DNA from 3 places in the Kitasatospora cineracea genome. Region 2 is predicted to be linked to each of the others. Evidence: riboswitches for the same ligand, from Rfam matches in the RefSeq annotation. Region 2 holds a riboswitch; each other region holds the start of a gene.

Region 1 (6,159 bases), 4.8 Mb from region 2:
TCGATCGGGCCGAGGTGCTTGACGGCGGTGTCGACCAGCGCGGCGAGGTCCGCGGGGTGGTGGATGTCGCCGGAGACGCCGACCACCGGGCAGCCGGGGCGGTCGAGTTCGGCGGCCAGGTCCTCGGCGATGCCGGGGCGCAGGTCGGCGATGAGCAGCCCGGCGGCGCCGGCGGCGGAGAACCGGCGGGCCAGGTCGGCCCCCGAACCTCCGTCGAGCACCGCGATGACCACCACTGCACCGGCTACTCGCATGGCCTGCTCCCCTTTCCGAGGGCGAACCCGGGGCCGGCCCGCACGCCGCCCACTGTGGTTATCGGAGGATCGTAGGCTCGCCCCGACGCTCCGCAACAGGGATTACCCACCAGGTGACCAGACTCACGCGGTGGTCCTTCCAGATACGGTCAAGACATGCCAGACCAGCCCCACGCCGCCCACCCGCAACTCTTCACCTGGGAGTTCGCGGCCGATCCCTACCCGGCGTACGCCTGGCTGCGGGAGCACGCCCCGGTGCACCGCACCACCCTGCCGAGCGGGGTGGACGCCTGGCTGGTCACCCGCTACGCGGACGCCCGGCAGGCGCTGGCGGACGCCCGGCTCTCCAAGAACCCGGCGCACCACAGCGAACAGGCCCACCGCAGCGGCCGGGTGGGCATCCCCGGCGAGCGGCAGGCCGACCTGATGACCCACCTGCTGAACATCGACCCGCCCGACCACACCCGGCTGCGCCGACTGGTCTCCAAGGCGTTCACCCCGCGCCGGGTGGCCGAGTTCGAGCCGCGGGTGCAGCAGCTCACCGACCGGCTGATCGACTCCTTCGCGGCCCGCGGCGAGGCCGACCTGATCCACGAGTTCGCCTTCCCGCTCCCCATCTACGCGATCTGCGACCTGCTCGGCGTCCCGGCCGAGGACCAGGACGACCTGCGCGACTGGGCGGGCATGATGATCCGGCACACCGGCGGTAAGAGGGGAGGGGTCGGCCGCGCGGTCAAGCAGATCCGCGGGTACCTGGCCGACCTGATCCACCGCAAGCGGGCCGACCCGGGTGACGACCTGATCTCCGGCCTGATCCGGGCCAGTGACCACGGCGAGCACCTGACCGAGAACGAGGCCGCGGCGATGGCCTTCATCCTGCTCTTCGCCGGCTTCGAGACGACCATCAACCTGATCGGCAACGGCGTGTACGCGCTGCTGCGCAACCCGGACCAGCGCGCGCTGCTCCAGCGGTCGCTGGGCCGCGGCGAGTCGGCCCTGCTGGAGACCGGGATCGAGGAACTGCTGCGCTACGACGGCCCGGTGGAACTGGCGACCTGGCGGTTCGCCACCGCGCCGCTGGCCATCGGCGGGGTGGACATCCCGGTCGGCGACCCGGTGCTGGTGGTGCTGGCCGCGGCGGACCGCGACCCGGCCCGGTTCGCCGCCGAGAACACCCTCGACCTGGCCCGCCAGGACAATCCGCACCTGGGTTTCGGACACGGCATCCACTACTGCATCGGCGCCCCGCTGGCCCGGCTTGAGGGCCGGCGGGCGATCGGCAGCCTACTGACCAGGCTGCCGGACCTCCGGCTGGCGGCCGATCCGGCCGAGCTGCGCTGGCGGGGCGGGCTGATCATGCGCGGTCTGCGCGACCTCCCGGTCTCCTTCACGCCCCGCTGACGCCGTTTCAGCACCCGCGACACGCCGTACGACCGGGCCGACGACGCGCCGGGACGGGGGCGCGCGTCGCACGCCCGTCCGGGACGAACCCGGACATACCTGGATCGTTCGTGCACGTGGAGAAATCGTCCGTGATTTCGGCGTGATCATGGTGATATGAGCTTGTGATTGCTCGTCAGCTTTGCCTACTCTCCGAAATGCCCGCAGCTGCGGGCCCCGATCGCGGCACGCCGAGTCCTGTCCGCCGCGCCCTCGGGCCACCGACCAGGTACCGGACAGGAGTGGGGGAACCAGTGTGAACGCCGTGGTCCCAACGGCTTGGGGTGAAGCCGCCGGGCAGCGGGCGCAACCGCGTCCGAACCGTCCGGCGGCCGGGCCAGCCTCCCGGTCCGAACCCGACAGCTCACCTCGCAGGCGTGCGGAGAGGATGTCCCGTGCTGTTCACCAACACTGCTCGCCACCGCCGTAGTACCAAGGCCGAGAAGGTCGTCGTCGCCGCCGGCGCGGCCTCGATCGGCCTGGCACTGCCACTGCTCGCCGCCACCGGAGCGGCAGCCGCGTCCGCCGACACCTGGGACCGCGTGGCCCAGTGCGAGAGCGGCGGCAACTGGAGCACCAACACCGGAAACAGCTTCTACGGCGGCCTGCAGTTCACCTCCTCCACCTGGCGCGCCTTCGGCGGCGGCCAGTACGCGGCCCGCGCCGACCAGGCCAGCCGCTCCCAGCAGATCGCGGTGGCCGAGCGGGTGCTCGCCTCCCAGGGCCCCGGCGCCTGGCCGGTCTGCTCCAAGCGGGCCGGACTCGCCAGGGGCGGCGCCCCCGCCGACGTCTCCGCCGACACCGCCTCGCGCTCCGAGGAGCGCCCCGCCGCACCCCGCGAACCCGAGGGGAAGCCCGCCGCCCGGCCCCAGGCGGCCCCCGGGGACGACGCCCCGCAGAACGCCGCCGGCGGCTACACCGTCCAGGACGGCGACACCCTCTCCGGCATCGCCGTCGCGCAGCGGGTCTCCGGCGGCTGGGAGCGGATCTACCGGGCCAACCAGCAGCTGATCGGCGCCGACCCCGACCTGATCGTGCCCGGCCAGGTGCTCGCGCTCTGACGCCGCCGACCCGTTCCGGGTCCGGCATCCGGGACGCGAGGACCGGAGCCTGACGAGGCTCCGCCGCCGCCCTGACGAGGGCCGCGTCCCCTGACGCTCCGTCCGCTCCCGGCGCGCGCCGAGCAGTTCGCGCCACCGGGAGCGGTGGAACGGCCGTCAAACAGGTGAACTACCAGTGAGTAGCCGGGCCACACCGTGAGACGGGGCCCGGCCGGGCGTGGCCGCGGGGCGCTGTGCGGCTAGGCTCTGGTCGTAACGACCACACATCCGCTTCCGCTAGGAGATGCCTCGTGCCGTCCATTGATGTCGTCGTAGCCCGTGAGATCCTCGACTCCCGCGGCAACCCCACGGTCGAGGTCGAGGTCGGTCTCGACGACGGCAGCACCGGTCGCGCGGCCGTCCCGTCGGGTGCCTCCACCGGTGCCTTCGAGGCCCTGGAGCTCCGCGACGGCGACAAGAACCGCTACTTCGGCAAGGGCGTCGAGAAGGCCGTCCTCGCCGTGATCGAGCAGATCGGCCCCGAGCTGGTCGGCTACGACGCCACCGAGCAGCGCCTCATCGACCAGGCCATGCTGGACCTGGACGCCACCCCGGACAAGTCCTCGCTCGGCGCCAACGCCATCCTCGGCGTCTCGCTCGCCGTGGCGCACGCCGCCTCCGAGGCCAGCGACCTGCCGCTGTTCCGCTACCTGGGCGGCCCGAACGCCCACGTGCTGCCCGTCCCGATGATGAACATCCTCAACGGCGGCTCGCACGCGGACTCCAACGTCGACATCCAGGAGTTCATGATCGCCCCGATCGGCGCGGAGTCCTTCTCCGAGGCCGTCCGCTGGGGCGTCGAGGTCTACCACACCCTCAAGGGCGTGCTGAAGGAGCGCGGGCTCTCCACCGGCCTGGGCGACGAGGGCGGCTTCGCCCCGAACCTGGACTCCAACCGCGAGGCCCTGGACCTCATCACCGAGGCCATCAAGAAGGCCGGCTACACCCCGGGCAAGGACGTCGCGCTCGCCCTGGACGTCGCCGCCTCCGAGTTCTTCGAGGACGGCGCCTACCAGTTCGAGGGCAAGGCGCTCTCCTCCGCCGACCTGATCGCGTACTACGCCGAGCTGGTCGCCGACTACCCGCTGGTCTCCATCGAGGACCCGCTGGACGAGTCGGACTGGGACGGCTGGAAGGCCATCACCGACGCGATCGGCGACAAGGTCCAGCTGGTCGGCGACGACCTGTTCGTCACCAACCCGGAGCGCCTGCGCAAGGGCATCGAGACCGGCACCGCCAACGCGCTGCTGGTCAAGGTCAACCAGATCGGCTCGCTCACCGAGACCCTGGACGCCGTCGAGCTGGCCCAGCGCAACGGCTACCGCTGCATGATGTCGCACCGCTCCGGCGAGACCGAGGACGTCACCATCGCCGACCTCGCCGTCGCCACCAACTGCGGCCAGATCAAGACCGGCGCCCCGGCCCGCTCCGAGCGCGTCGCCAAGTACAACCAGCTGCTGCGCATCGAGGAGATCCTCGACGACGCCGCCGAGTACGCGGGCCGCTCCTCGTTCCCGCGGTTTCGCCCTGCGAACTGACGAGCACGGCAAGGGCTGAGCACTCCCGAGCCTGTTGTGACCGGTGCCCCGGCTCCCACCGCGTAGGGTGGGGCCGGGGCACCGGCATGCGCAGGAGGGGCGAGCAGATGGCCAAGTGGAGGATTCCCGGGTTGGCGGCGCGACCGCGCTTCACCAGCCGGGCCACCGTGCTGGTCCTCGTGCTGTGCTCGCTGGTGGCGATACTCGCCTACCCCGCCCGGCAGTACATCGCCCAGCGCGGCGAGATCGCCGACCAGCGGGCCAAGGCCGAGCACGCCCGCCAGCAGGTCGACGAGCTGCGCCGGGAGAAGGCCCGCTGGCAGGACCCGGAGTACGTCAAGGCGCAGGCCCGCGAGCGGCTGCACTACGCGCTGCCCGGCGAGACCCCGTTCGTCTCGGTCTCCCCGCCGCCCGCGCCCGGCGCCAAGCCCTCCCCGGCGGACGCCGCGGCCGGCCCGCCGAAGGCCGCCAAGCCCTGGTACGCCGCCCTCTGGGACTCGGTGGACGCCGCCGACGCCGCGGCGCCCGCGCCGCAGCCGGCCCCCTGACGACCCCTCACCCACCCCCGGACGAACAGACTCCTGACCTGATGAGCAACCAGAACCCTCCCGCGTCCGACGCCCCCGAGGTGTCCGAGCGCGACGTCGCCGCCATCGCCGCCCAGCTCGGCCGGGTCCCGCGCGGGCTGCGCGGCGTCGCCCACCGCTGCCCGTGCGGCAACCCGGACGTGGTGGAGACCGCGCCCCGGCTGCCCGACGGCACGCCGTTCCCGACGCTCTACTACCTGACCTGCCCCAAGGCCGCCTCGCTGATCGGCACCCTGGAGGCGGACGGCGTGATGAAGGAGCAGACCGCCCGGCTCGCCGAGGACCCGGAGCTCGCCGCCGCCTACCGGCGGGCGCACGAGGACTACATCGCCCGCCGGGACGCCGTCGAGGTGCTGGAGGGCTTCCCCAGCGCCGGCGGCATGCCCGACCGGGTCAAGTGCCTGCACGTGCTGGTCGGCCACTCGCTGGCCGCCGGGGAGGGCGTCAACCCGCTCGGCGACGAGGCGATCGGGATGCTGGAGCAGTGGTGGGCCAAGGGCCCGTGCGTCAGCGACGCCGAGGTCGACGCGGCCGGCGCGCGGGTCGCCCGCAACCGGGCCAAGGCCGCGGCGCAGGACCACGACGCGGTGATCGCCGCCAAGGAGGCACTGAGTGCCGAGCGGGCGGCCCGCAAGGCCGCCGCCGAGGCCGGACAGGCCGAACAGGAGGACGAGTCGTGAGCCCGACCCGGGTCGCCGCGATCGACTGCGGCACCAACTCGATCCGCCTGCTGATCGCCGACCTCGACCCCGCCACCGGCGAACTCACCGACCTGGACCGGCGGATGCTGATCGTCCGGCTCGGCCAGGACGTCGACCGCACCGGCCGGCTGCACCCCGAGGCGCTGGCCCGCACCTTCGCGGCCTGCCGCGAGTACGCCGAGGTCATCGACGCGCACGGGGTCGCCCCGGACCGGATCCGGATGGTCGCCACCTCCGCGTCCCGGGACGCCGAGAACGCCGCCGAGTTCGCCGCCGGGGTCAAGGAGATCCTGGGCGTCACGCCGAGCGTGGTCAGCGGCGACGAGGAGGCCCGGCTCTCCTTCACCGGCGCCACCCGGGAACTGCTCGGCGGCCCGCACCGCCCGCCCTACCTGGTGTTCGACCTGGGCGGCGGCTCCACCGAGTTCGTGCTCGGCGAGCGGGACGTGCAGGCCGGGTACTCGACGGACATCGGCTGCGTGCGGATGACGGAGCGCCACTTCGCGGGCGGGCAGCCCACCGAGGCGCAGATCGAGGCC
Region 2 (6,159 bases):
ACCTTCTCCTCCGGCGAGCGCTTCTCCGTTCCGGGTGACAGCAAGTTCCACCTCCAGGTCTCGATCGACACGGCCTACCTCTGCGAGTACTGCTGACCCCGCGGCCCGCTCCGCCCGCCGCCGCGGACGTGCCGGACCGCCTCTCCCCGTCGGTCCGGTAAAGGCCCGGCCAACCCGGTCACGGCCCGGACGGCGCGCCCTACGGTGGACCGGTCGACCACCGACCGACGGGGGACCACCATGGGCAGAGCCGGACCGCACCGCCCGGAGAGGAGCGCACCCGGGCCGCTCCGCGCCCGCTCCCGCACCGGCTGCGCCGCCGTCATCGCGGTGCTCGCACTCCTCCTGGTCTCCCTGCTCGGCGGCACCCTCGCCTACGGCGCGGCCGGGAACCTCGGCTACCAGACCGGGTGGCGGGGCACCCCGCGCCTGGCGATGACCATCGACTCCTGTTCCTCCCACGGCAGCGGACAGAGCCTGGTGCACGCCTGCTTCGGCCACGGTGACCGGGGCAGCGCCGACACCGTCGACGGCGAGTGGCTGCTCGACGACCTCAGCCACGGCTACCACCGGGGCACTGTCCTGAGCGTCCGCTGCTCCCCCACCGGCGGCTGCGTCGAGGTCGGCGCAGGTCACGTGGCGGGGGACATCGCCAAGCTCCTGTTCGGCCTGTGGCTGGCCACCGCCACTCCCGGCGTGGGGCTCGCCCTGCTGTCCGTCCGCCGCAACGAACGCCCCGGCCGGGCCCCGAGGACCGGTCTCAGCCTGCCGTTCCGCCTGGGCCTGGTCTGGTTCGCCGCCCTACCGGCCCTGGCCCTGCTGTCGGGCGTCCTCTCCCTCTTCCTCTGATCTCCCCGTGAGCGGATTCCCTCCTCCTCTTCCGTTCGCCGCGAGCGGTCCGGCCCTGACCGCACCCGGCCCCGTCCCGCCCGGTGGCGTCCCCTCCTCGGCGTTGACGGCGCGTCAGCTCCGCGGATGCGTCTCGCACATCCCCACCGCCACGGTGGCGCCGGCCGCCGCGGTGAGCGCTGCGATGGGCCCGGATCGCGGTGGTCAGGCCGTAGGCGTCGATCAGAACGCCCGCGGCCGGTGCGCCGACCGCGCATCCCCCGTCACACCACCGCTTCCGCCGCAGACCCCAGCCCGACCCCAGCCCCAGCCCCGGACTCGGACTCGGACTCGGACTCGGACTCGGACTCGGACTCGGACGGCAGGCTCGCCGGCAGGTGGCGGACGGCGGGCAGCGCGAGGAGGGTGAGTGCGGCCGGAACCGCGAGGACGGTCATCCCGAACAGCGTGGGGCGCACGCCGAGGCTGTCCGAGAGCGGGCCGGCCAGCACCAGCCCGAGCGGCATCAGGGCGACGGAGATCAGGTGGTCGTAGGAGCTGACCCGGGAGAGCACCCGCTCCGGTATGTGCACCTGGAGCGAGGTCTCCCAGAGCACGAAGCACAGGGACACGCCCACACCCGTGACCGCCTCCAGTGCGGCGATCACCCAGACCGGCGCGCCGGACCCGATGATCGCGGCCTGGCAGGAGGCGACCGCCATCGCCACGGCCGCGACGGCCATCGGACGGGCCGGTTTCAGGCGGTAGGAGCACACGTCCCCCACGATCGAGCCGAGGCCGAACGCGATGACCACCACCGTCCACGCACCGGCACCGCCCCACTCGTGCTCCGCCAGCACCGGGCCGAGCACGAACACCGAGGGCAGCACCACCACGTGGTAGACCGCGATGGCCAGCATCCCCGACCACACCCACGTCCGGCTGCGCACCTGCTGCCAGCCGACCCGGAGTTCGGCCAGGAAGCCGAGCCGCTCGGCCCGCTCCGCCCCGCCGTCGACGCCGCCCGCGCCGCCCGTGGTGGCCGTACCGTCCACCGTGCCCAACCTGGCCAGCACGGCGGCGCTGACCGCGAAACTCGCGGCGTCCACCGCCAGCGCGCCGCCGGGCCCGACCGCCGCGATCAGCAGACCGGCCAGTGCGGGCCCGACCACCAGCCCCGTCGACTGCACGAAGCCGCGCAGCGCGTTCGCCTCGCGGAGGCGGTCGGCGGGGACGAGCAGGGGCAGCAGCCCGGTGGAGGCGGGGAGGAAGAAGGCGTCCGCGACACCGAACACCGCCATCAGCAGCGCCAGCAGCCCGACCCGGGCGGTGCCGGTGAGCAGCAGCACCGCGGCGGCGGTCTGGACGGCGCACCGCAGCAGATCGGAGGCCAGCATGATCCACTGTCTCGGCATCCGGTCCGCCCAGACGCCTCCGGCGAGCGTGAACACCAGCAGCGGGAGCAGTCCGGCGGCCGTGACCAACCCGACGTCGGCGGCCGAGCCGCCGATCGACAGCACGGCGAAGGGCAGCGCGACAAACGACACCCGGTCTCCCAGGACCGACAGCGACTGGCCGACGAACAGCCTGGCGAACCGGCGTTCGGTGCGGAGCACTTCAGGAATCAAGGCACCCACAGAACCTCCCCAACAAATTCGACGGATCCGACCACGCACCCACCGGAACAGCGAGCACGGCGATCGTAGGAAGCCCGCCGACCCCCTGTCGCATCATTTATCCGCAACGCCGCGAATGCCCCGATTCTCTCCAATTCGCCGTCTCAGCAGGCAAGTTGGCGGTCCACGACCATCGCCGCCGACGGATCGGGGCCCCTGCCTACCCCACTCCCCTCCGCCCCAATCCCACCGATCGGCCAGACTTCTCCAGCCGATCCGCCGACCGCTCCCCCGCCCGAGCCACCGTCAACAGGTCGTTCACACACCACGCAGGGCCCGGCGTGACGGAGGCGTGATCCGGGCGCGACGCGCTTGTGATTGCCACGTTCGAGTGAATAGGCTCGTCCCGGCCCGCACCGCCGGGCCCCCGCGCGCGACAACGCCGAGCCCTGTCCACCGCGTTGCGGGTCGACCACCACAACCCTTGGGCAGGGACGGGGGAACCACGTTAGTTGCCATCCCCCACGGCTAGGGGTGAAGCCGTCCGCGCCGGATGACCGGGGCGCGACGGCCGGGCCTCCCTCCCGGCCCGAACCCGACAGCTCACCCCGTAGGCGTGCGGAGAGGATCTCGCATGCTCTTCACGGGTTCGGGACGTCACCGCCGGCAGGGCCCGACGGAGAAGGCCGCCGAGCGGGCGATCGCCGCAGCCGGTGTGGCCGGTGTCGGCATCGCCCTGCCGCTGCTCGCCGTGACCGGCGCGCACGCCGCCCCCAGCGCGGTCTGGGACCGGGTCGCCGACTGCGAAAGCGGCGGGAACTGGAACTCCGACCAGGGCAACGGCGGCTACGGCGGCCTGGGGATCAACGCCCAGCGCTGGACCGACTACGGCGGCACCCAGTACTCGGCGCTGCCGAACGGCGCCACCCGCAGCCAGCAGATCGCCGTCGCCGAACGCATCCTGGCCACCGAGGGCCCGTCCCCCTGGTCGGCGTGCGCGGACGACGCGGGCCTGAACACCGCCAGCGCGCCGGGCGTCGTCGACGACAACGACTCGGCGGACGAGACGGGTTCGCTGCGCGGCGCCCGCGGCGTCGCGGCGGTCAACGCCGCCGCGGACGGCAGCACCGTCCCGGACGGGAAGAGCGCGCCGGTGTTCTCCGGCCTCCCCGGCTACGACCCGGTCTCGCACGTGTACTGGTACGAGAAGAACGGCGCCTGGTTCTGGACCAGCCACCAGAGCCTGTACGAGCGCTACATGCAGCTGGCGCACCCCCAGCCGCAGCCCAGCGCGCCCGCCACGGAGACCCCGGCCACCCCGGTCACGCCGGCCCCGACCACCCCTGCCCCGGACGCCTCGGCCACCCCGACCGTCCCGCCGGTCTCCCCCGGCCTCCCGCTGCTGCCGACCGACCCGACCGACCCGACCGCCACGCCCAGCCCGGGCACGCCCACCACCCCCAGCCCGGGCACGCCCGCCGACGGCGGCAACGGGACCGTGCTGCCCACCCTCCCGGGCACGGGAACGGGAACGGGCACCGCCTCGCCCAGCCCGTCCACCGGCACCGGTGCCGGCAGCACCGACAGCGCCACCACCCCCACCGCGACGCCCACCACCGGCAGCCCGACCGCTCCGGGCACGGGCAGCGGCGCCACCGCCGCCGCGGACGCGTCCGCCACGCCGGCCGCCCCGGCCGAGTCGACGCCCCCGGCCCAGGCCCAGGCGCCGTCCGCGCAGCCGTACACCGTGGGCCCCGGCGACACGCTGGCCTCGATCGCCCGCAACCACGACCTGGGCGGCGGCTGGTCCGAGCTCTACGAGTCGAACCAGCAGACGGTCGGGGAGAATCCGGACCTGATCCGTCCCGGCCAGGTGCTGAACCTGGGCTGACCGGCGCCCGGCCCGGCCGCCGTCACTTCGGGACGGCGGCCAGGCCGGTGCAGCCGCGCAGGCCGTCGCGGCGCTGCTGGGCGGCCTTCGCCGCGCTGCCGCCCTGCGGGACGGGCACGCCGCGGCCGTCGATGTGCGCGGGGGTGAAGGTCTCGCCGGTGACGCGGCCGTCGGCGGTGACGGTGATCGTGGTGACGCCGGTCTCGTCGGAGGCGGTGTAGTTCGAGGTGCCGTACCAGAGGAAGTTGCCGAAGCCGTACGACACGTAGGTCTTCCCGAGCATGCCCGCGCCGAGCATGGTGTGGGCGTGGGTGCCGACCACGGCGGTCGCCCCGGCGTCGGCGAGCTTCTTGGCGAGTGAGGTCTGCGCGCGGGTCGGGCAGGCCACGCCTTCGTCGCCCCAGTGCAGGTAGACCAGGACCACCGGCGCCTGCGCCTTCGCCCCGGTGACGGCGCGCAGCAGCGCGGCCTCGTCGAGGGCGGACGCGATGCCCGGCTTGTGCGCGCCGGCCCGCCACTTCTGGTTGGTGATCTCGTTGACCTGGCTGGCCGCCAGCACGGCGACCTTCACACCGCGCACCGTGCTGACGTGGGGGGCGTACGCCTCCTCGGCGTCCTTGCCGATGCCGATCACGGGTACCGGGGAGGCGGCCTTGGCGGCGAGGGTGTCGGCGAGTCCGTCGGGGCCGAAGTCGACGGCGTGGTTGTTGGCCTGGGAGACCACGTCGACGCCGGCGCCCTTGAGCGCGTCGAGCGCCTTGGGCGTGGTGCGGAAGGTGTAGGTCTTGGGCTCGGCCCTGCCGCGGGAGGTGATCGCGGTCTCCAGGTTGAGCACCGCCAGGTCGGCCGCGGAGAGCGTCGCGGAGATCGGGCCGAGCGCGGTGTCGGCCTTGGTCGCGCCGAGCCGGGCGGCGGTCCGGCCCTCGAAGTGGACGTCCCCGGCGAACGCCACCGTGATGCTGCCGCCCGCGCCGGCGTTCTCCGGCGCCTCGCTCCCCGTTCCGGCGGACGGCCCCGCCGTCGGCTGTCCCGCCGTCGGCTGCCCTGCCGTCGGCTGCTCGGACGGGGCCGCCGAGGTGGACGGACCGGGCGGGGTGGAGACCGGCGTGCCCCCGGCGGTGGGGGCGGCGCGGTCCGCGGACGGTGCCGGGCCGCCGCATCCGGCGACGGTGCCGAGCAGCAGGACGGCGGTGGCGGTGACGGTGGCGGCGGTTGAGCCGGCCGTGGTGCGGCGCATGAACGGACCCCCCGGTGGTTCGGTGACGACGCACTGTATCCGCGCCGCTCGAACACCGGAAGGCCACATCACCACCGGACGGTCACGATTCCCGTCCGCCTCGAGCCGCCGTCCGGCCCGGCGACCGTCGACCCGCGACCGGACACCCTGCGGCCGTCGACTCAGGCCACCACCCCGGCGGCGCGCAGCAGCCAGCGGTTGGTCCGGCCGACCAGTCCGGCCCGGTCCAGGACGGAAACCACCTTCTGCGCCATCTCGACCTTGGTGGCCCGCCAGTGGGGGTTGGCCCGGGCGACGGCCCGGCCGGTCTTCGGCTCGATGCCGACGGCGGCGTACAGCCGGGGGTGGATCAGCGCGGTGGTGGCGTAGTAGACGATCAGTCCGATGAACAGCTGCTCGTACCGGCGGCGGACCGGGCCGAGGCGCTTGCGGACCAGTTCCTCGCGGGCGTAGCTGATGTGCCGGGCCTCTTCGATGACGTGGATCCGGGAGACCTGGCGGGTGAGCGGCTGGAGGGTGTCGTCGTTCATCACCTCGCGCTGGAAGGCGTCCAGGATCTCCTCGACGTACATGGTGCCGCCGAAGGT
Region 3 (6,159 bases), 4.4 Mb from region 2:
CAGCGTCTGGTCGGGGTCGCCGGGGGCCTGGAAGGACTCGTAGGAGAAGTGCAGGTCGCCCACCAGCGGGTGGACGTAGTGCTTGGCGCCGTGGGTGCGGCGGAGCACCCGGTGGTCGTTCCACCAGGCGGTGAACTCCGGGCAGCGCAGGGTGAGTTCGCCGATCAGCTCGGCGAGCCTGCGGTCGTCGGGGCGGCGGCCGGCCTCCAGCCGGAGCATGGCCACGGTCTCGGCGGCGATCGTCGCCCAGTCGCCGACCCGTTCGCGGGCCTGCGGGTCGAGCAGGTAGTAGCGGGCCATGTTCCGGCGGGTGGCCGGGAGCGCGTCGAAGTCGACGAGGACCTCCCGGGCGAGGCGGTTGGCGGCCAGGACGTCGGTGCGCCGGCCGAGGACGAACGCCGGGACGTGCGCCAGGGTCTCCAGCATCAGGTGCAGCCCCGGCCTGACCCGTTGCGGCCGTTCCGGGGCGCGGCGGGCCGCGTGCTCGGCGGGGAGCAGCAGGTCGGCCAGGTGCTCGCGCTCCGAGGGGTCGAGCCGCAGGGCGCGGGCCAGCGCCTGGACCACTTCGGTGGACGGGCGCCCGGCCCGGCCCTGTTCGAGGCGCGTGTAGTACTCGGTGCTGACGCCGGCCAGCCGGGCCACCTCGTCGCGGCGCAGACCGGGCACCCGCCGCACCCGGCCGTCCGCGGGCAGCCCGGCCGGTCCCGGGGCGATCGCGGCGCGCCGGGTGCGGAGGAAGTCGGCGATTTCCCTGCTGCGTTCCATGGACCAAGTGTGCGGGCTGCGGGGGCGCCCCGGCGGGCCGTGGGTGGCCCTGGCGGTACCAGTCGGCGCAGGGTCCGCCCGGGGCCGTCCGCGGGGCCGCCGGGCTGGTGTGCTGGAACAGCGGCCGGAGCCTCCGGTGCCGCAACTCCCGTGTCCTGCAAGGAAGGTCCACCATGTCCACGTTCACCTCCCTGCCCCTCGCCGGCCGCACCGCCGTGGTCACCGGCGCCTCCAGCGGCATCGGCGAGGCCACCGCCGAGGAGCTCGCCGGGCTCGGTGCCCGGGTCGTCGTGCTGGCCCGCCGCGCCGAGCGGCTGGCCGCGCTGGCCGACCGGATCGAGCGGGCCGGCGGAACCGCGCTGGCGATCGCCGCGGACGTCACCGACCGGGCCGCGGTGCGGGCGGCCGCCGACCGGGTCGCCGCCGAACTGGGCGGCGCGGACCTGCTGTTCAACAACGCCGGGGTGATGCTCCCGGCGCCGGTCGAGGAGGTGGCCGTGGACCAGTGGCAGCGGCAGATCGACCTCAACGTCTCCGGGCTGATGAACGTCATCGGCGCGTTCACCCCGCAGCTGGTCGCGGCCGCGGCCGAGCGCGGCGTCGCCGACCTGGTCAACACCTCGTCGATCGCGGCGCAGAACATCTTCCCGACCTTCGCCGTCTACTCCGCGACCAAGGCCTACGTCACCCACCTCTCGCGCCACCTGCGGGCCGAGCTGGGCGCGAAGCACGTCCGGGTCTCGACGATCGAGCCCGGCATCGTCGGGACGGAGCTCCAGGACCACGTCACCGACCGGGGCGCGCTCGACTGGCTGGCCGGTTCCAGGGAGACGGTGGAGTGGCTCGTTCCCGGCGACATCGCCAGGACGGTCGGGTTCCTGGCCGCCCTGCCGCCGCGCGTCAACCTCCAGCAGGTCACCGTCATGCCGACCGGCCAGGCGAGCTGAGGACGGGCCCTACGGCTGGAGGCCGAGCTGCCGGAGCCAGGGCAGCGGGTCGACGGGGGCGGCGCCGCCGGGGCGGACCTCGAGGTGCAGGTGCGGGCCGGTGACGTTGCCGGTGGCGCCGACCGCGCCGAGGACGGTGCCGGGGGCGACCGGGCCGGAGGCGGTGGCGATCCGGGAGAGGTGGCAGTACCAGAGCTCGGTGCCGTCGGGGAGGGTCTGGATGACCCGGTAGCCGTAGGCGCCGGACCAGCCGGCCGAGGTGACGGTGCCGCCGGTGACGGCGGTGACGGGGGTGCCGGTGCGGGCGGCGAAGTCCAGGCCGGTGTGCAGGTGGGCCCAGTGCTCCCCGGCCTGGGCGAACGGCGCGGCCAGCTGGTACCCGGCCACCGGCAGGGCGGGCGCGGACCGGTCGGACCCGGCCTCGGCCTGCCGCTCGGCGCGCTTGGCCTGGGCCTCCTGCGCGGCGGCGACCCGGGCCGACTCCTCGGCGGCGGTGCGCTGCCCGTCGGCCTGCTGCAGGATGCGGGCGGCCAGGGCGAGGCCGGGGTCGGCGGCGAGCAGGCCGTCGGAGGCTTCGTCGGCGGCGGTGACGGGGGCCGGGGCCGGCGTGGCGGCGGCCTGGGCGGGGGCGGCGGCGAGGCCGGTGGCGCCGAGGGCGGCGGTCATCGCGGTGACGCCCAGCAGGGGCGCGCCGGTCCGGGTCTGACGGGGCAGCCGGTGCCGGACGGCCTCGGTCCCGACCGGGTGGTCGAGGAGCTGGGTGCCGGTGCTCTCGGTGTGGGTCGACGCCACGGGGGCGCGCTCCTTCCTTCCCTGCCGCCGACCGGGTTAGCTGACGGGTTCGGAGGTGGAAGGTCTCCTACGGTCGGGCCCAGGGCCGTTCCGATTCACCCCGGTGGAACGTGGTTCCCCGGCTCCTGGACCGGCCCCGGGGGGCAGGTCCGGATGGATTAGGCGTGGCGCACGGTGCCGCATGGTTACGGCGTTGCCGACCGCGCTGCGTTATCAAACGTTAATCCTATGGACCCCATGATTCCAAGCGCCCACCGAGGTGCAGTGAAACTTTCCTGACGCCCTATGGGCGATTTGTGACGGTTCGCCAAGGTACCCGGTTTCGGACATGACGGACCGTGACGGGGCGGTTGAGTATCCGTACTCACGACCCCCTCCCGCCCCGGCGGGACCCTGGGCGCATGACCGCATCCGTGCCGCACCGCACCACCTCCGCCTACTACCTGCAGGCCGTCGCCTCCTTCGGGTTCGCCACCGCCGCGCTCGCCCTCGGGATCGCGTACCTCCCGGTCAGCGCCTGGATGCGCGCCTTCCTCGGGGTCGGGCTGCTCTACGTGATCACCTCCGCGTTCACGCTGGCCAAGGTGGTCCGCGACCGCCAGGACGAGGGCGCGATCACCAGCCGGGTCGACCAGGCCCGGCTGGAGAAGCTGCTCGCCGAGCACGACCCGTTCAAGGTGGACGGGATCTGAGGGCGGGAGGCGGTGGCGGGAACCGGAGCCGGGCCGGGGGTTGACAGCTAAGGCTATTAGCCTTAGCTTTATGGCTATCGGCAGCAGCCGGGCCTGGAGAGCCCGGAGCGCCGGACGCCCGCCAGGAGGCCCGCGATGAACAGCACCCTCGGCACCACCACCCGGTACCTCGACGTCACCGGCGGCCGGATCGCCTACGACGACGCCCCCGGCTCCGGCGTCCCGGTCGTCCTGCTGCCCGGCATGCTCGACAAGCGCGCCGTCTACCGCCACCTCGCCCCGCTGCTGAGCGCCGCCGGGCACCGGGTGGTCACCATGGACCTGCGCGGCATGGGCGAGTCCTCGACCGGCTTCACCGACCACACCCCGGCCGCGATCGCCGAGGACCTGGCGGCCCTGCTGGCCCACCTGGACCTGCGCGGCACCGTCCTGGTCGGCAGCTCCTACACCGGCGCCACCGTGGTCCGGGCCGCCGCGCTCGCCCCCGAGCGCACCGGCGGCGTGGTGCTGATCGACGCGTTCATCGAGAACCTGCCGCTGAACGGCTTCCAGAAGGCGCTGTTCGGCCTGGCCGCCCCGCTGGTCACCGCGTTCCCCGGCCTGTGGGGCACGATGCAGAAGTTCTACTACCCGGCCACCAGCCGCCCCGCCGACTTCGAGGACTACCGGGCCGGGCTGGCCGCGATGCTCCGCGAGCCCGCCCGCAAGGCGGCGCTGCGCGGCTACCTGAAGGGCGACTCGGCGCCGGTCGGCTGGTGCGCGGCCGTCGACGTGCCCGCCCTGGTGCTGATGGGCGACAAGGACCCGGACTTCCCGAAGCCGGAGCTGGTCGCCGACCGGCAGGCCGCCGCGCTGCGCGGCCGCAAGGTGATGATCGAGGGCGCCGGCCACTACCCGATGGCCGGTCACCCGCAGGCCGTCGCCGACGCCCTGCTGCCCTTCCTGGCCGAGCCGGCCGGCACCGGCGGGAGCGCCCGCTGATGCCCCGCGCCGGACTCTCCACCGCCGCCGTGGTGGACCACGCCCTCGAACTGGTCGACGAGCGCGGCGCCGAGGCGCTCACCCTGGCCGCGGTCGCCGCCAGGGCGGGCGTCGCCACCCCCTCGCTGTACAAGCACGTGGCGGGCGGCCTGCCCGAACTGCGCCGCCTGGTCGCCGTCCGCACCACCGGGGAGCTGGCCGACCACCTGGCCGCCGCCGTCCTCGGCCACTCCCGGGACGGGGCGGTGCGCGCCCTGCTCGCCGCGTACGCCGGGTACGCGCTGAGCCACCCCCTCCGGTACGCGGCGCTGCCGCAGGTGCCGGACCCGGACCCGGAGCTGGCCGCGGCCGCCGAGCGGATGGTGGGGGTGCTGTTCGCGGTGCTGCGCGGCTACGACCTGGAGGGCTCGGAGGCGGTGCACGCGGTGCGGACACTGCGCGCCGCGGCCCACGGGTACGCCTCGTTGACCACGGCGGGGGCGTTCCAGCTCGCCGAGGGGACGGACGTCACGCTGGAGCGGCTGACCGGGGTGCTGGTCGAGGGCCTGGCCAACTGGCCCGGTGCGGAAGGCGCGTGACCTCCGGGGCGCTGCCGCGTTCTCCACGGTATGAAGAAGCGCAGCCTGCTCGCCTTTGCCTCGCTCGCCGTCGGGGTGGTCGCCTCCCTCGCCGCCCCCAGCGCGCACGCCGCGCCGGAGCACCGCACCGGTCCCGGCCCGCTGAAGGACGCCGTCTCCGCCCCGGACCTGCCGGTGGAGCAGGACTCCGCGCGGGCCGCCGCGGAGCAGACCGGGCCCTGAGCCCGCGGGGGCGCCGACCAGGGTGGGAACGCGCCGGTGGCGCGCCGTCCACACCTTTTCGCAACCTGTCCCCCACCATTCCGACACCGCCGGTGCGTAACACTGTCCTTCGGTCGGGAAGTCATACCGCGTGGAGACCTTCCACGGGTGTGGCCGACAAGCACGGAGGATCAGGACATGCCGCAGGCGACTCAGCACATCGAGCCCGGCACGGGGCTGATCCCCGCTCCCCGGACGGCGCCGGACGGCGCTCCGGGCACCGCGCGGACGGCGGCCGCCCCGCCGCGGGAGGGCTGGGGCGGCGCGCTGCGGCGCGGGATCGCGGTGGCCCGCGGGCTGCGCTCGCTGCGGCCGGTCGCCGCGGGCCCGCAGCGCGGGTACGGCGAGGTCGACGGACAGTGAGGCCCCCGGGCGGGGTGCCGGAAATGCCCGTGTTGCCCGACGTGTCGTGAAAGCGGCCGGTTGCCCGGTGCGTCCATAAGATGGTCAGCACTGGCACGTCGACCGGAAGGGCCGGGCGCCTCCCATGGACCAGGACCGGAGCTCCCCGCGCCGCGCCAGCCGTTCCGAGCTGCGGTGCGTGCGGGCGCTGCTGCGGGCGTCGAGCGCGGCGGAGCTGCTGGCGGCGCTGCTGGCCGAGGGCCCGGCCTGGATCACCGGCGAGGGTTCGGCGCTGTACCTGCTGGACGGCGGGATGCTGCGGCTGACCGCCTCGCACGAGCTGCCCGAGTGGGCGCACCGCAAGTACGGGGTGGTCGATCCGGAGAGCGGGCTGCCCGCGGCGCTGGCGCTGCAGCGGCGGGAGCCGGTGCTGCTGAGCCCGCAGCAGACCAGCGCGGACTACCCGAACACGGCGGCGGGCCTGGGCACCGGCCTGGTCGCGCTGGCGGTGCTGCCGCTGGTGGTGGACGGGGACCCGGTGGGTTCGCTGGCGCTCGCGCTGGCCCACCGCGGGGCCGTCCCGCAGCGGGACGTGGAGCTGCTGGAGACCTTCGCCGACGTGGCCGCGCACCGGCTCGCGCACCTGCTGGACCACGTGCACGCGGCCGACCCGGCCTCGGACGGGCCGCGCACCGAACTTCCTTCCCCGGACAGCGAGTTGCTGTCGCTGGCGGTGCGCTCGGCGGGGGTCGGGGCGTTCGAGCGGGACCTGGTCACCGGCGAGACGCTGTGGGACGCGCA

What was found. A riboswitch is a leader RNA that binds a small molecule or an ion and turns the genes downstream of it on or off. The one in region 2 is predicted to bind cyclic di-AMP.
Region 1: it holds a riboswitch for cyclic di-AMP, as region 2 does, so the genes downstream of both, EDD39_RS41870 (LysM peptidoglycan-binding domain-containing protein) here and EDD39_RS24385 (LysM peptidoglycan-binding domain-containing protein) in region 2, are expected to answer to the same signal.
Region 3: it holds a riboswitch for cyclic di-AMP, as region 2 does, so the genes downstream of both, EDD39_RS04685 (M23 family metallopeptidase) here and EDD39_RS24385 (LysM peptidoglycan-binding domain-containing protein) in region 2, are expected to answer to the same signal.

What each region holds. Positions count from the first base shown of each region.
Region 1 is NZ_RJVJ01000001.1:589,913-596,071, reverse strand. It holds gene EDD39_RS02655 (SDR family NAD(P)-dependent oxidoreductase) at 1-254, opposite strand, end outside; gene EDD39_RS02650 (cytochrome P450 family protein) at 411-1,655, shown strand; cyclic di-AMP (ydaO/yuaA leader) riboswitch at 1,908-2,086, shown strand; gene EDD39_RS41870 (LysM peptidoglycan-binding domain-containing protein) at 2,090-2,755, shown strand; gene eno (phosphopyruvate hydratase) at 3,046-4,332, shown strand; gene EDD39_RS02635 (FtsB family cell division protein) at 4,440-4,880, shown strand; partial or broken gene EDD39_RS02630 (DUF501 domain-containing protein) at 4,922-5,455, shown strand; gene EDD39_RS02625 (Ppx/GppA phosphatase family protein) at 5,596-6,159, shown strand, end outside.
Region 2 is NZ_RJVJ01000001.1:5,423,021-5,429,179, reverse strand. It holds gene ppnP (pyrimidine/purine nucleoside phosphorylase) at 1-96, shown strand, start outside; gene EDD39_RS24395 (hypothetical protein) at 241-849, shown strand; gene EDD39_RS24390 (MFS transporter) at 1,113-2,444, opposite strand; cyclic di-AMP (ydaO/yuaA leader) riboswitch at 2,908-3,075, shown strand; gene EDD39_RS24385 (LysM peptidoglycan-binding domain-containing protein) at 3,079-4,335, shown strand; gene EDD39_RS24380 (CapA family protein) at 4,358-5,572, opposite strand; gene EDD39_RS24375 (AurF N-oxygenase family protein) at 5,734-6,159, opposite strand, start outside.
Region 3 is NZ_RJVJ01000001.1:1,062,200-1,068,358, forward strand. It holds gene EDD39_RS04675 (helix-turn-helix domain-containing protein) at 1-765, opposite strand, end outside; gene EDD39_RS04680 (SDR family oxidoreductase) at 939-1,712, shown strand; gene EDD39_RS04685 (M23 family metallopeptidase) at 1,722-2,504, opposite strand; cyclic di-AMP (ydaO/yuaA leader) riboswitch at 2,515-2,679, opposite strand; gene EDD39_RS04690 (YiaA/YiaB family inner membrane protein) at 2,906-3,196, shown strand; gene EDD39_RS04695 (alpha/beta fold hydrolase) at 3,332-4,177, shown strand; gene EDD39_RS04700 (TetR-like C-terminal domain-containing protein) at 4,177-4,755, shown strand; gene EDD39_RS04705 (hypothetical protein) at 4,786-4,977, shown strand; gene EDD39_RS04710 (hypothetical protein) at 5,155-5,379, shown strand; gene EDD39_RS04715 (SpoIIE family protein phosphatase) at 5,504-6,159, shown strand, end outside.